2 regions of the Mesorhizobium sp. NZP2234 genome follow, and region 1 is predicted to be linked to the other one. Evidence: predicted binding sites of a transcription regulator. Region 1 holds the regulator's gene; the other holds the start of a gene.
What was found. The regulator LexA, encoded in region 1, represses DNA repair genes until DNA is damaged. The targets are predictions, from matches to a motif close to TGTTCNNNNTGTGTTCNG.
Positions count from the first base shown of each region.

Region 2: the regulator LexA is predicted to act here: its motif matches at 6,617-6,634, upstream of dinB (DNA polymerase IV).

Region 1 covers NZ_CP033364.1:4,080,836-4,088,507, reverse strand. The annotation lists gene EB230_RS20140 (ABC transporter substrate-binding protein) at 1-183, opposite strand, end outside; gene EB230_RS20135 (GntR family transcriptional regulator) at 338-1,111, shown strand; gene lexA (transcriptional repressor LexA) at 1,464-2,201, shown strand; gene EB230_RS20125 (ComEC/Rec2 family competence protein) at 2,195-4,648, opposite strand; gene gltX (glutamate--tRNA ligase) at 4,751-6,175, shown strand; gene gltA (citrate synthase) at 6,360-7,672, shown strand, end outside.
Region 2 covers NZ_CP033364.1:3,065,013-3,072,684, forward strand. The annotation lists gene EB230_RS15050 (Gfo/Idh/MocA family oxidoreductase) at 1-937, shown strand, start outside; gene EB230_RS15055 (NUDIX domain-containing protein) at 969-1,433, opposite strand; gene EB230_RS15060 (sterol desaturase family protein) at 1,623-2,153, shown strand; gene rsgA (ribosome small subunit-dependent GTPase A) at 2,196-3,230, opposite strand; gene EB230_RS15070 (nucleotide-binding protein) at 3,546-4,388, shown strand; gene EB230_RS15075 (DUF6602 domain-containing protein) at 4,587-5,273, shown strand; gene dinB (DNA polymerase IV) at 5,338-6,585, opposite strand; gene EB230_RS15085 (helix-turn-helix domain-containing protein) at 6,703-7,119, opposite strand; gene EB230_RS15090 (dihydrofolate reductase family protein) at 7,226-7,672, shown strand, end outside.

The sequences.
Region 1 (7,672 bases):
CTCGACAAAGCCATTGTCCGTCAGCGCTTTCTTGAACCCGGCTATGGCGGCGTTGAGCTGCGGATGCTCGCCGAAATTGGCGATGCCGATGCGAATCTGGTCGGCGGCGGCACTCCCCGCGCTGACCATCAATGCGCCTGCCAGGGCCAATCCCGACAGCCAAGCGGATTTCGACTTCAACATCATTTCCTCCCAGATTTGATCAGCGCCGCTCATCGGGACGGCAACTGCGGCGATCATGGTCAGTCCGTCGTCACCTGTCAAACATTATATATAATTCTTGCCATGGGCCACCATCATATATAATTTCCACATGCCCGACGATGGACGGATCGCGATGCAGGATCAGAACAACTCCACGAAAACCGAGGCTGCCTATCAGTTGCTGCGGCGCGATATCCTGACCACACGCCTCATGCCGGGCGCGCCGCTCAAGCTGAGCGCGCTGCGCGGTCAATACGGCGTCGGCTGGACACCGCTGCGTGAAGCCTTGTCTCGGCTTGAGGCTGAGCGCCTGGTTACGGCCATCAGCAATCGCGGCTTTGCCGTGGCTCCAGTGTCGCGGGCCGAACTCGAGGACCTGGCTCGCGCAAGGATGGTTGTGGAGATGCCGCTGTTCCTGGAATCGATCGGGAAAGGCGGCAGGGAATGGGAGGACGCGGTTGTCACCGCTCACTACCGCCTCTCCCGCTGCAAGACCGCGGTCGACGACCCCTCTGACGACGCGGTCGACCAATGGGACGAGAGCCACGAGGCCTTTCACGCGGCATTGCTGAGTGCCGCGACGTCCAACTGGCTGTTGCGCTTCCGCTCGACAATCGCCGATCAGTTGCGGCGGCATCATCGTTTTCTCGGACTGGCGCCGACATTGCGGGCGGCGGCCGGCCTCAAGCATGGCTATGGCGAGGCAATGGACGCCCTGCGCGAGGCGATCGCGATCGAGCATCACACCGCGATCATGGAAGCGGCCCTCGATCGCGATGTCGAGCGGGCGAAAGCGCTGATGACGGCGCATATCGGCTACACGCTGCATGTCTACGTTCACAGCGAGGACAGCGGCGCGAACAATTATACCGCACGCGCCGGCAGCCTGAAGGCAATTTCGGGATGACTTCAGCGTTCTTGCTCTTGAGGCATGATCGTTGGCGTTTTGATTTCGTTTCGTTCCGCCAGGAATGGATCGACCAGCGACGCAAATCCAGCCTCTGGACGCCGTTGAGAAACCGATGCCAAGGTCCATCAAGAGGTAGGCCACAGGCGATTAACCAAAATGATTTCAATGCCCGCGTTGGCGGCGAAGGCGGTCGATCGCTGCGCACTGCCGGCGGCGGATAATTTCAGATGTCTTAACAAGTTCACTAAACTTTAAACAGTTGCGGAACACAACTGGAACAGATAGTGTTTGTTCTGGGTTTGTTTTTCGATTCCGATTCACACCCTTCGTTCAATGCCTGGGGGGCGCCATGCTGACGCGCAAGCAACATGAACTTCTGATGTTCATTCATGAACGGCTGAAGGAAAGCGGTATCCCACCCTCCTTTGACGAGATGAAGGAAGCGCTCGATCTCGCCTCCAAGTCAGGGATCCATCGCCTGATCACGGCGCTCGAGGAACGCGGCTTCATCCGCCGGCTGCCCAACCGGGCGCGGGCATTGGAAGTGCTGCGGCTGCCGGATTCGATCGCGCCAGGCCTCAACGCGGCAAAGAAATTCTCGCCTAGCGTCATTCAAGGCAGTCTTGGTCAGGGCGGCGTTGGCCGCCAGATCAAGCCGGCGCCGTCACGCTTGCCCTTTGCCGGGAATGACGACGACGCGGTCGCCGCCGTGTCGATCCCGGTGATGGGCCGTATCGCCGCCGGTGTGCCGATCGATGCCATCCAGCATCAGACGCATTCGATCTCGGTGCCGCCGGACATGATCATGGGTGGCGAACACTATGCGCTGGAGGTCAAGGGCGATTCGATGATCGAGGCCGGCATCTTCGATGGCGACACGGTCATTATCCGCAACGCCGATACGGCGAGCCCGGGCGAGATCGTCGTGGCGCTGGTAGACGAGGAGGAAGCGACCTTGAAGCGATTCCGCCGCAAGGGCGCTTCGATTGCCCTTGAAGCCGCCAACCCGGCCTACGAGACGCGAATTTTCGGGCCGGACAGGGTCAAGGTGCAAGGCAAGCTGGTCGGGCTGATCAGGCGCTACTGAGCAGGAGCGGCCGGCGTTTCGGGTTTTTGATAGGGCGGCAGTCCCCTCGCCTCGCGCGAAAACTTTCGTTGCGCGTGCCAGGGTCGATACGGTCCGTCCACGGCGAAGCTGATGATTGGCGGACTGGTCGCCGATTGGCGGTCGAAGAAGACGGCGGCACTGCCCTTGCGTGCAAGTTGCCGTTTGGTGACGACGAGAACCAGCGGGTTGTGGCAGGCATCGTAGCCCGTCGCGTCATTGACAACGATCAGGTCGGCGAAGCCGCAGGCCTTCCAGGTAGCCTTGCGGTCTTCGACATGCGCGATGATCGCGCCAGACGGATGCCGGGCGAGACAGATGCCCTCCGTGCAATAAAACGGCGCCCCTGGCGGCAGATTGACGGCATCGGCAATATCGAATTGTCCCTCTGCCTTGTTGAACATCTCCGGTGCGACAATTGTTTCGGAGACCAGCGCGCGTTTCCAATTGTCGACGGTGAATTCGTTCGGGCGAGCCCGGCTGACCGCGAGTTCGCCACCGCCGATCGGCACCGCGACCAGGCGCGCGTCTTCCGAGATCAGCACATCCGGCGTGCGCGTATCCGACACCGTCAACAGGCCGGCGAGCGCGAATGGCACTGCCGCGAGCCGCAGCCATGTCGTCGCCATCGTTGCGATGACCAGTGCGATCGTCACCAGCAGCACCGAGTGCTGTGAAATCAGCCCGATCGCATCGACGGGGGAGCGTTCCGATATCCACGCCGATATGGCGATCATGGCCGTCAGCCCCTTGCCCATCACGTAGAGAAAGGGACCATCGGCACCAAAGGGCATCGCAAGAGAACTGAGAACAGCGAAAGGCATGACAATCAGAGAAACGATCGGCATGACGGCGAGATTGGCGAACAGGCTGAGCGGTGACACACGCTGGAAATGCCAGATGGCAAACAGCGCCGTGGCGCAGCCGGCAGTGATGGAGGTCATCGCCAACCCGCCCGTCGCCAGCAGGAATTTTCGCGTGAGAAAGCCCGGCAGGGACCGCTTTGGCGGCGGCGGTCTTGCCTTTCCCGCACGGTGATCCGCCCAGCCGGCATAGGCGCCGACCAGCGCGGCGGTCGCGGCGAAAGACATCTGGAAACTTGGACCGACCACCTCGTGCGGCGACACCACGATGACGGCGATTGCCGAGATGGCGAGGTTGCGCATGGTCAGCGCGGCGCGATCGAACAATACGGCAATCAACATTACCGCCAGCATGATGAAGCTGCGCTCGGCGGCAACGACCACGCCTGAGATGATGAGGTAGGCGGCGATCGACAACAGTGCCACGGCGGCCGCGTATTTCTTCACCGACCGACGCGCGGAAAAATCCGGGAACAGCGCGAAGGCACCGCGCAACAGCCCCATGATGGTGCCGGCGACCAGCGCCATATGCAGTCCGGAAATGGAGATGATGTGATAGATGCCGGTGCGCCGCATTGATTCGTTGATTTCATCGGGAATGCCGGCGCGCACGCCAACGATCAGCGCTGCCGCGATCTCGCCTTCGGCGCCGCCAACAACGCCCCTGATGTGGTCGGCGATGGCTTCGCGCGCATTTTCTATCCCTGAAAACAGGCGGGCCGACAGGGGCATCTCATTGTCGTCGGCGGAGATGATTCTTGGATTGCCAAGGAAGAAGCCGCTGCCACCGATGCCGGCAAAGTAGCTGTCGAACGAGAAATCGTAGCTGTCCGGCCGCACCGGACCTGTCGGCGGCAGCAGCTTCGCATAGCCCGATATCAGCGAGCCGGCTATCATGTCGTCAGGTATCTTGCGCGCCGAGAGCCGGACCCTTTCCGGCGCGTAACGCAGTTTTGGCCGGGCCGTCGACGTCACATCTATGGTCAATCGGATGCGGCCGGTCTCCATGCGGTCGAGCGAGACGACACGGCCGGTCACTTGCGTCGAGATTTCCGAACCCAGCATCCGGGTGCCAGCCCGCCAGGTCTCGACCTTGGCGGCAAGCAGGCCCAACGCGCACAACAATGCCGCCATGAAGGCCAGATGGGTTCTCGGCCAGGAGCGCGAGACAAGCGCACAGATCGCCATCAGCACGACGATCGCCACAGGCTTTGCAAAGTCAGGCTCCGCCGCCAGCGCGTAATAGCCGATCGCACCAGCGGCCAGGCAGACCGGCACCAGCAGGAAGGCGATGCCTCGGTCAAGTTCCAGCTCCGCTGCCGTCGTCACACCGTGGCGCAGGCGAGGCAAGGAGGCCTGGCCAATTTGCCGCCCGATACGCGCAATCCTGCCAGTGGCGGGCGGAATTTGTGCTGGGGTACCCGCTGGCAAAGGTTGGCTGCCGGAGCCGGGAACGAGAGGAGATGGCGGCAGCGAGGCCGGCGGCGGGATCGCAAACAGGGAGCGTTCGCTGACGCCAACCACAGCGTCCTCGCCCTGATCCGAGCCCCGGCCACGTCCAGCCATCGGGTCTGCCCCTTGCACCCCTGACGCCCTATGCTACATGAACGCGCGACGCGCGAAAGTCCGCGCCGCCGCGCCCCGCTTCAGATGGTTTCCGAGAGTTTCATGTCCGACAAGGTCGTCACCCGTTTTGCCCCCTCGCCCACCGGTTACCTGCATATCGGAGGCGCGCGCACGGCACTGTTCAACTGGCTCTATGCCAAACATACCGCCGGCACGATGCTGCTGCGCATCGAGGACACCGATCGCGAGCGTTCGACCGATGCCGCGACGGCCGCCATCCTGGACGGCCTCACCTGGCTCGGTCTTGGCTGGGACGGCGATGCGGTTTCGCAATTCGAGCGCGCCCCGCGCCACCGCGAGGTCGCGGAGGAGCTCGTGCGCATGGGCAAGGCCTATTACAGCTACGAGACGCCTGCCGAACTGGAGGCGATGCGCGAGGCGGCTCGCGCCAAGGGTCTGCCGCCGCGCTACAATGGCCAGTGGCGCGATCGCGATCCGTCCGAGGCGCCAGCCGGCGTCAAGGGCGCAATCCGCATCAAGGCGCCGACCGAGGGCGAGACGATCGTCCAGGATCGCGTCCAGGGCGAGGTGCGCTTCCCCAACAAGGATCTCGACGACTTCATCATCCTGCGTTCGGACGGCAACCCCACCTACATGCATGCCGTCGTCGTCGACGACCACGACATGGGTGTCACGCACATCATCCGCGGCGACGACCACCTGACGAATGCCGCCCGCCAGACGGTGATCTACAATGCCATGGGTTGGGACGTGCCGTCGATGTCGCATATCCCGCTGATCCACGGCGCCGACGGCGCCAAGCTTTCGAAGCGTCACGGCGCGCTCGGCGTCGAGGCCTATCGGGCCATGGGCTACCTGCCGGAGGCGCTGCTCAACTACCTGGCGCGCCTGGGCTGGAGCCACGGCGACGACGAGATCATGTCGATCAAGGACATGATCTCCTGGTTCGACATTGGCGACGTCAACAAGGGCGCGGCCCGCTTCGATTTCGCCAAGCTGGAAGCGATCAATGGCGCGCATATGCGCCGCATGGCCGATGCCGAACTGTTCGACATCTTCATCGCCACCCTGCCCTATCTCGAGGGCGGCCCGGCGATGGCCGCGCGCCTTGACGACACGAAGAAGGCGCAGTTGCTGGCAGCCCTTCCGGGGCTGAAGGAGCGTGCCAAGACGCTGGTCGAGCTTGTCGATGGCGCGGCCTTCCTGTTCGCCACGCGCCCGCTGCCGCTCGACGACAAGGCCACGCTCTTGCTCAACGACGAAGCGCGCAAGATCCTGCGTGGCGCTCACGAAGCTTTGAACGCGGTTTCGGGCGACTGGACGGCTGCCGCGGCGGAGGCCGCGATCCGCGATTATGCGCTGGCCGGCGGCCACAAGCTTGGCGCCGTAGCCCAGCCCCTGCGGGCCGCGCTGACTGGCAAAAGCACCTCGCCGGGTGTGTTCGACGTGCTTGCCGTGCTTGGGCGCGAGGAGAGCCTGGCGCGCATAGCGGATCAAATCGATTAGGAGCAAACTGGCCCAAGAAGATTGGCATTGAAAGGCGCGTTTCGCAGTGCAACATTAGGTCTTGGCCCAATCTGGCACGCACCTCCTAAAATGCGGTGGCGAATACGCGCATTGCGGTGATTTCGACGTGTCGCTCTGCAGAAATTTGCCTTTGCCGGCATGAGGAAACAAGAAGGAGTTTGCAATGACCGAAGCTGCGAAAAAACTGGATGTGGGCGGCAAGAACCAAGAAGCTACGGCAACGCTTGAATTCGCCGGCAAGACCCATGAATTCAAGGTGCGAAGCGGCTCCGTCGGGCCTGACGTCATCGACATCGCTTCGCTCTACAGCACCACCGGCGCGTTCACCTACGACCCCGGTTTCACCTCGACCGCAAGCTGCGAGTCCGAAATCACCTTCATCGACGGCGATGCCGGCATCCTCTTGCATCGTGGCTATCCGATCGACCAGTTGGCTGAACACGGCGACTTCCTCGAAGTCTGCTATCTCCTGCTCTACGGTGAACTGCCGACCAAGGCGCAGAAGGACGATTTCGATTACCGCGTAACGCGCCACACCATGGTGCACGAGCAGATGTCGCGCTTCTTCACCGGCTTTCGCCGCGATGCGCACCCGATGGCGGTGATGTGCGGCGTGGTCGGCGCGCTGTCGGCCTTCTATCACGACTCCACCGACATCTCCGACCCGTACCAGCGCATGGTCGCTTCCATGCGGCTGATCGCCAAGATGCCGACGATCGCGGCCATGGCCTACAAGTACCACATCGGCCAGCCCTTTATTTACCCGAAGAACGATCTCGGTTTCGCGGCAAACTTCCTGCATATGTGCTTTGCGGTGCCGTGCGAGGAGTACAAGATCAACCCGGTACTGGCGCGCGCCATGGAGCGCATCTTCATCCTGCACGCCGATCACGAGCAGAATGCCTCGACCTCTACGGTTCGCCTCGCCGGCTCTTCCGGCGCCAACCCGTTCGCCTGCATCGCCGCCGGCATCGCCTGCCTGTGGGGCCCGGCCCATGGCGGCGCCAATGAAGCGGCGCTCAACATGTTGGGCGAGATCGGCCATGTCGATCACATCCCGGAATTCATCGCCCGCGCCAAGGACAAGAACGATCCGTTCCGGCTGATGGGTTTCGGCCACCGCGTCTACAAGAACTACGATCCTCGTGCGAAAATCATGCAGAAGACGGCGCACGAGGTCTTGGGCGAACTCGGCATCAAGGACGATCCGCTGCTCGACATCGCCATGGAACTGGAAAAGATCGCGCTGACCGATCCCTATTTCATCGAGAAGAAGCTCTATCCGAATGTCGACTTCTATTCCGGCATCACGCTCAAGGCGCTGGGCTTCCCCACCACCATGTTCACCGTGCTGTTCGCGGTCGCCCGCACCGTGGGCTGGATCGCGCAGTGGAAGGAGATGATCGAGGATCCGCGCCAGAAGATCGGCCGCCCGCGTCAGCTCTACACCGGCGCGCCGGAGCGTGACTACGTGCC
Region 2 (7,672 bases), 1.0 Mb from region 1:
GGACGGTATCGAGGCGGTGGTCATCGTCACGCCCAACCATCTGCATGCGCCGATCGCCACCGCCTTCCTCGAGGCCGGCATCGACGTCATCTGCGACAAGCCGCTGTCGACGACGCTCGGCGATGCCGAGGCGCTGGTGGCGCTGGCGAAGGCGAAAAAACGCCGCTTCGTCGTCACGCTGAACAACACCGGCTACGCCATGGTGCGCCAGGCGCGCGAAATGGTGATGGCGGGCGAGCTCGGCCGGATCGTGTCGGTGCATGGCGCCTATATCCAAGACTGGCTGACCAAGCCGATCGACGCCGAGGGCCAGAAGCAGGCGGAGTGGCGCACCGATCCGGCAAGGGCAGGGCAGTCCGCCGTCCTGGCCGATATCGGCGTGCATGCCTTCAACCTGGCGAGCTTCATCTCCGGGCGCGAGGCCGAGGCGGTCTCGGCCGACCTGTTCACCGCCGTGCCCGGGCGCCGGCTCGACGACAACGCGCATGTGCTGGTGCGCTGGACGGACGGGGCGCGCGGCACGATCCTGGCCAGCCAGACCTCGCCTGGCCACTACAATGATCTCTCCGTGCGCATCCATGGCGACAAGGCCGGGCTCGAATGGTCGGGTGGGCGGCCGGAGGAATTGCGCTTTTCGCCCTATGGCGAGGAAACCCGCACGCTGGTGCGCGGCGGCCACGGATCGACGGCGGAGGCGCGGCGCGTGTCGCGCATGCCGGCGGCGCACCCGGAAGGCTATATCGAGGCCTTCGCCAATTTCTATCGCGACGCCGCTGATATCATCCGCGCCCATCGCTCTGGCGGTACGGTCGATCCGGCACGCGCGGCACAGGTGCCCGACGTGGTCGATGGCGCACGGGGAGTGAAGTTTGTCGCGGCGGCGGTGGAGTCGAATGCCGCAGGCGGGGCCTGGACGGCGGCACGGTTTGGAGGATGACAGCGGATCTCTCGACAAGCGGGGAGATCACTCAGCCCAGTTGCTTCGCCAAGTCAGCCAGCATCGGGCGCTGCCCGGCAAGGATTTTCACCTCGGCCTCGGGCAGGCTGAACCAGCCGGCTCTGTCGACCTCGGGAAATTCCTTCATCGACCCGGATCGCGGCGGCCATTCCATGGTGAAGGTATTGCTGCTGATGGCGGCCACATCGATCCCGGTTGTGGTCTCGACGGACCAGGCGATGACGATCTTGCCGCCCGGCTGCCTGTAGTCGCCGAGGCGCGTGAAAGGTCCGCCGACCTTGATGCCTAGCTCTTCCGCGGTCTCGCGTTGCGCCGCGGCGAGTTCGTCCTCGTCTTCGCCGACCAGCCCCTTCGGGATCGACCAGGCGCCGTCGTCCTTCTTCGCCCAGAACGGGCCGCCGGGATGAACCAGAAGCACGCTGACATCGCCATCGCCTCGGCGATAAATCAGCAGGCCTGCACTGCGTTTTGCCATTTTTGTGTGTCCGTTTGCGGCGCCGGTGCGAAGTCGGCGCTCACCTGATTCTGCGTGGATCATGGGCGCCGGTCTTGCGCCGGGAGATTGCGACGTTATGTCAGGTGCATCCGCATTGCACCCCATTGCGGGGGCTTGCAATCTGACAGCATGGTTTGGGTTGCGTCGAAGTCAGGTGGGACGTCCGAAATGCAACTGGGTCTGATCGGCTACTACAGCGATTTCGTGGTTTATCCGCTGGTGATCGCCGTACTGGGGATCGCCGGGCTGATCGAGGCAGGCGAAGAGAGCGCCCCGGACTGGATCGGCACGGTGCTTATCTGCCTGGGCCTGTGGACGCTGATCGAATACGTCCTGCACCGCTTCGTCCTTCATCACGTTCCCTACATCAGGGATCTGCACGATCGTCATCATGTCGAGGAGCGCAGTTCTGTGGGCACGCCGACCTGGCTCAGTCTCGGTGTGCATGCGTTGATCGTACTGCCCGTTTGGATGCTCTCGGATTTCGCGATCGCCAGCGCGGTCGGTTGCGGGCTGATGCTGGGCTATCTCTGGTACATCAGCGTTCATCACATGATCCATCACTGGCATCCCTCGCATCCGAGCTACCTCTACACGCTCAAGCGCCGCCATGCCGTGCACCACCATATCGACGACACCGCCAATTTCGGTGTGACGTCGATTTTCTGGGACAGGGTTTTCGGCACGGCCCGGCTTTGAGGGCAGTAGGGCAGTAGGGCAGTAGGGCAGTAGGGCGGCCGTTCAGCGCCGCTTGCCGCGGCCGGCGGAGGACTTGGCGCCGCGTGGTCCTGTCCGCACCGGCGTGTTGTGCTGGTTTTCACCGGACAGTTTGCGCCAGCGGGCCAGGCGCTCGGGATCGAGCGTGCCGGCCTTGATGGCAGCCTGCACCGCGCAGCCCGGTTCGTGCACATGGGTGCAGTCGCGGAACTTGCAAAGTGGGGCAAGCTCGGTGATCTCGGCAAACAGCGTGTCGATGCCGTAGCCGACGTCGCTGACCTGCAGCGTGCGCATGCCCGGCGTGTCGATCACCCAGCCGCCGCCGGCAATGGCATGCAGCGACCGTGCCGTGGTGGTGTGGCGTCCCTTGTCGTCGTGTTCGCGAACGGCTCCGGTCTGCTGCGGCGATTGCCGCGCTGATCCGGCCAACGTGTTGACCAGCGTCGATTTGCCGACGCCGGAGGAACCGATCAGCGCCACCGTGTGCCCCGCGCCGCACCAGGCGGCGAGGGCGGTCGCGGCACCCGCTATGCGCGGGTTCAGCGTCACCGCGGTCAATCCGCGCTGCAGCGCGGCGGCTTGGCGCTGATACGCCTCGGCGTCTTCAGCCGTGTCGGCCTTGGTCAGCAGGATGACGGGTGTCGTTCCGGCCTCGTTGGCCAGCGCCAGATAGCGCTCGAGCCGCGCGATGTTGAAGTCGGCATTGCAGGAGGTGACGATGAACAGCGTGTCGACATTGGCCGCGGCCAGCTGCGGCACCCGGCCGCCCTGGGTGCGGCGCTCCAGAACCGTCTTGCGGGTCAGGCGACGCTTCACAAGCTGATCATGCGGCTCGACGAGCACCCAGTCGCCGACGGCATAGTCTCCGGTGGTGGCCTGCGGCGCCAGCGTCAGGTCGGTTTGCCCTGCCTGGGACAGGCCGCTCAGCCGGTCACGGTGGACCATGGCGATGCGGGTCGGGATCAGGCTTGCCTCGCCCAGTTCAAGCTGATCGGCGAAGAAATCCGACCAGCCAAGGTGGACAAGCGATGGTGACGAGGCTGGGGAGGAGGCCGTCAAGGCTTCGACCAAGGGTACGGCGTCGCGGACATCGGACAGTATCCCGGCGAGATGGGAGAGGCGAGGACCTCTCAGGATGCGCGATCCGCCCGAGAGGCTGTATGGGCGGCATGGCGCGGTTTGGCAAGCATTTCACGGCGACGGCCGGGCTTGGGTGGTCGTGTCATCACCTTTTCTGGTGCCCCGCGATAACTTAATCCAGTGTACTACGCTTTTGGCAGGGCGAGGTCTGTTGCCTCAGCGTGACATCTTTGCTTTCTCTGCTTCGAGTTCATCTGTTTTTCGAAGGATTCGGTAGTGGTACGAAAACCTAGCATGGACGCTCCAAAGTCTGCTCACCTAACCCCCGACGACATGCGACGTGGAAAGCGCCGCCTGGAGAAGCGCCTGGCCGAGGTTACGGAATTCGATCCCAAGACCCTTGATCAAAATGACCCTTGGGCCACAGTGCGACCATTGTCGACGTCGGTAGAAACCGCTCTTGACGAGACCTTTGGAAAAGGAAGTATCGAGTATAATCGGTATTTCCCGGCTTCTAAGTTCGATTGGCCGCTTATATTGGGAGGTGATGTTGCTTACCATGACAAGGTAAAGCATGTTGCGGAAGATCGAAATCGTTCTATTCAATTGCTGCAGGCGGCAATCCGTCTACTTGATGAAAGAATAGAGGAGGCGGCGGATCTATCTGGTGGGGAGCGGCTTCAGAAGGCTGTATTCGATGGGAATCGGTCAAACAAGATCTTTATCGTCCATGGCCATGATAACGGAACGAAGGAATCTGTCGCCCGTTTTGTGACGAGACTTGGTTATGAGCCTATCATTCTCCACGAGCAGGCCAATAAAGGGCGGACCATAATTGAGAAATTTCGAGACGAAGCGGACAGTATTGGGTTCGCTATTGTCCTTATGTCACCGGACGATGAGCTGGTATCGGGAATGAAACGCGCCCGCCAAAATGTAATCCTCGAATTGGGCTTCTTTCTTGGCCGATTGGGGCCCTCCAATGTGGCTGCCCTAGTAAGAGGTGATGTCGAAACCCCGAGTGATTTCGATGGTGTGATCTACACGAAGGTTGACGATTCCGGAATTTGGAAGGTTTTACTTGCGAAGGAACTGAAGGCGGCTGGATATTTGATCGATCTTAACAAGGCGCTGTAGCCAATCTGAATGAATTAAGTGAGCATAAACTGTAAATCGGAACGTACGATATCTCATTATCCGGCTGCAAGATGATTTACCTGTCAGGCGGTCTATTTCCATTGTGAAATTTCGACACTCAATCCTGTCAACTGTCTGGAGGCTGGTGTGCCCGTTGATAATGTCTTGCGTCGCCTCGGTGGTATTAGAAAGCAGTTGATGGCCAGCTACGAAGCAAGTGCACCTATGTCTGCTGCTACGAAAGGGCGTGAGCGCGAAACCTTTGTAGATGGATTTCTTAAGGATGTATTTCCACCAATTTACAGATTTGGTTCTGGCGATGTCGTGGACTTGGAAGGCAATCAATCAGGTCAAATAGATGTCGTTGTAGAGTTTCCCCTCGGGCCATCACTGCCCGCTGTTGGCAGTCCGCATCATCGACTCTATCTTGCTGAAACTGTTGCCGCGACCCTCGAAATAAAATCCGATATACAGGCGCAATGGAAAGAAGTTATTCACACTGCGAACTCGCTTTCAAAAATAAAAAGGAGCTCTCCCTCTGGCTTAATAATAGGATCTCGACCATCGCCTCGCATTCCTTTTATAGCTATTGGTTTCAAGGGATGGTCGCGTGCAGATATTGTCAGGCAGAAATTAGTTGATAATAGTGCTATTGACGCGATTTTGATTGTCGAACATGGAATTTTTGCTACCTCATCAGAGTTTGGTAGCTTAGCGGAAGTTGGCGAACAATCCGTTTGGCTTGCGATCTCTCTTCTATATGAATTTACTGGTCGTTTAATCTACTCAACATTCAATGGCGCGAATTATGCCGCAACTCCCAAGGTCGCCGATGCGCTTTCTCCGCCTCATCGCTCAGGAGATCAAATACTGCTAACTATGTAGTTTTGAGATTGCTGACATCTAGCGTCGGCCACCTACCGTAGCTGACGTTGGAGCTTTCTTCTGCTCACAGTTCCTTCTCCGCCAGTTCCCTGAATTCGTCGGGCACGGAGCGCGCCGCTTCCAACGCCACGGTGCCGTAGCCGACGGCCTGTTTGCCGAAGCGCTCGCGGATCTTGTCGATGGCGCGGTCGGCGCCGAAGCGGGCAAGGCCTTTTTTGCTGCCCGGCCGGCGCTTCTCGTCGGCGAGGCCGAGCGGCAGGTCGAGCTGCAGTTCGGCGCTCTCCTCCAGATGCGAAACCGAGATCGCCAGCAGCGAGATCGTCTTTTCCCGGGGATGATCGGCGAGCACGCCGCGCACCAGGTCCTGTGCGATCTCGGCCAGCATGGTGGTCGCGGAGATCGGCTGCTTTAGCGTGATCGAGCGCGTGACGGCGCTGAGATCGGCAAAGCGCACGCGCACCGTCACCGTGCGGCCGGGCCGCGCCTTGGCGCGCAGGCGGCTGGCGACGCGGTCGGCCAGGTGGAGCAAGGTGGGCACGATCACCCGCGCCACGGCGGGTTTCTGGCCAAGCGCCGATTGCGCGCCTGCCGAGTGTGCCCGGCGCCTGGTCTCCAGTTTTCTCGGATCGCGATTCCACGACAGGGCGGCAAGCTTTTCGCCGGCGGCGGGGCCGAGCAGCCGCGTCAGCGCGCCGCTATGCGTCCTGGCCAGCTGGCCGATGGTCTCCACGCCGATCTCGGCCAGCCGCGCTTTGGTCGCCGGGCCGACGCCCCACATCAGGGAAACCGGCAAATCATGCAGGAAGGCGAGCTCGGTGCCGGGATCGACCACCACCAGCCCGTCGGGCTTGGCGACCTGCGAGGCGATCTTGGCCAGATGCTTGGTGCGGGCCACGCCGATCGAGATCGGCAGGCCAAGTTCCGTGCGCACGCGGTGGCGGATCGCCGTGGCGATCTCTGCCGGTTGCCCGAACAGATGCGTGCAGCCGGCGACATCGGCGAAGGCCTCGTCGATGGAAATGCGCTCGACCACCGGCGTGAAATCGTCGAGCACCTTGATCGCCGCGTCGCCCAGCCGCTGGTAGTGGCTGAAATTGCCGCCGACGAAGATCAGCTGCGGGCAAAGCTCGCGCGCCTTGCGCCCCGGCATGCCGCCACGCACACCAAAGGCGCGCGCTTCATAGGAGGCGGCGAGCACCACACCGCCGCCGACCGCGATCGGCTTGCCGCGCAGCGATGGATCGAGCAGCTGCTCGACCGAGGCATAGAACGCGTCGAGATCGGCATGCAGGATGGTGGCTGTCGTTTCCATCCCGACCGCTCATCCGCAGTTGCTGATAGATGCGAACGAATAGAGAACAAAAGGTGATTTCTGTCAAGGGAAACCGTTTGCTGAAACCCGTTCCGATGAGGGAAGGAGGGGCGGCGCCTAGACAATATGCTCGGCCCGCAGCGCCGCCTTCCTCCGTTCCAGCGCTGGTGCGCCGCCGGCCGCCAGTTCGTCGGCAATCCGGGCTAGGTGGCCGTCGGCCTTGCGGTGCTTGCTGCCCCACGCGCCGAACGTGGCCAGCACCGGCAAAAGGTCGATGCCGGCCTCGGTCAGCCGGTAGATCGCCTTCAACCCATGGCTCGGGTCGTCGCTGCGGGTGAGGATGCCTTCGTCCTGCAGCGTCTGCAGCCGCTCCGCCAGCGTGCGCGAGGAGATGCCCTCATCGGACTGCAGGAACTCGCGAAAATGCTTTTTCCCGGCGAAGACCAAGTCGCGGATGATGAGCAGCGTCCAGCGGTCGCCGAGCAGTTCCAGCGACAGGCTGATCGGACAGCCGGATCTTTCACGCGTCGACATCTCTATGCTTCCATTTTTAAATCACTTTACTATTGACATCATTTTTGGCCCGCGTCAATGGTTCCAAAAGTAAAGCAATTTTCTTTGATCCCGCGGGGAGACGACGATGAAGAAGCTCATCCTTCAGATGCAGATGTCGGTCGACGGTTTCGTCGGCGCCTATGAGGATCATGGCTGGCAGCTCTGGGAATGGGGCGACGACAGCGCCTGGGACGAGGAGCTGAAGCGCGACTTCAACACCGTTTTCGCCGGCATCGACACAATCCTGCTCAGCCGCAAGATGGCCGAGGAGGGGTATCTGACCCATTGGGGCAATGCGGCGAAGAGGTTTCCGGCCGATCCGTTCCACGCCTTCGCCCAGCGCATCGTGGAGGCCCGGAAGGTGGTGCCGAGCGGCAGGCTGAAATCCTCGCGCTGGGAACGCACGGTGGTGGTCAGCGGCGACCTGCCGCGCGAAGTGACCGCGCTGAAGGCGGGCGAGGGCGGCGACATCGCCGTCTTCGGTGGCGCCGGCTTTGCGTCGGCGCTGATCGCGGCCGGGCTGGTCGACGAG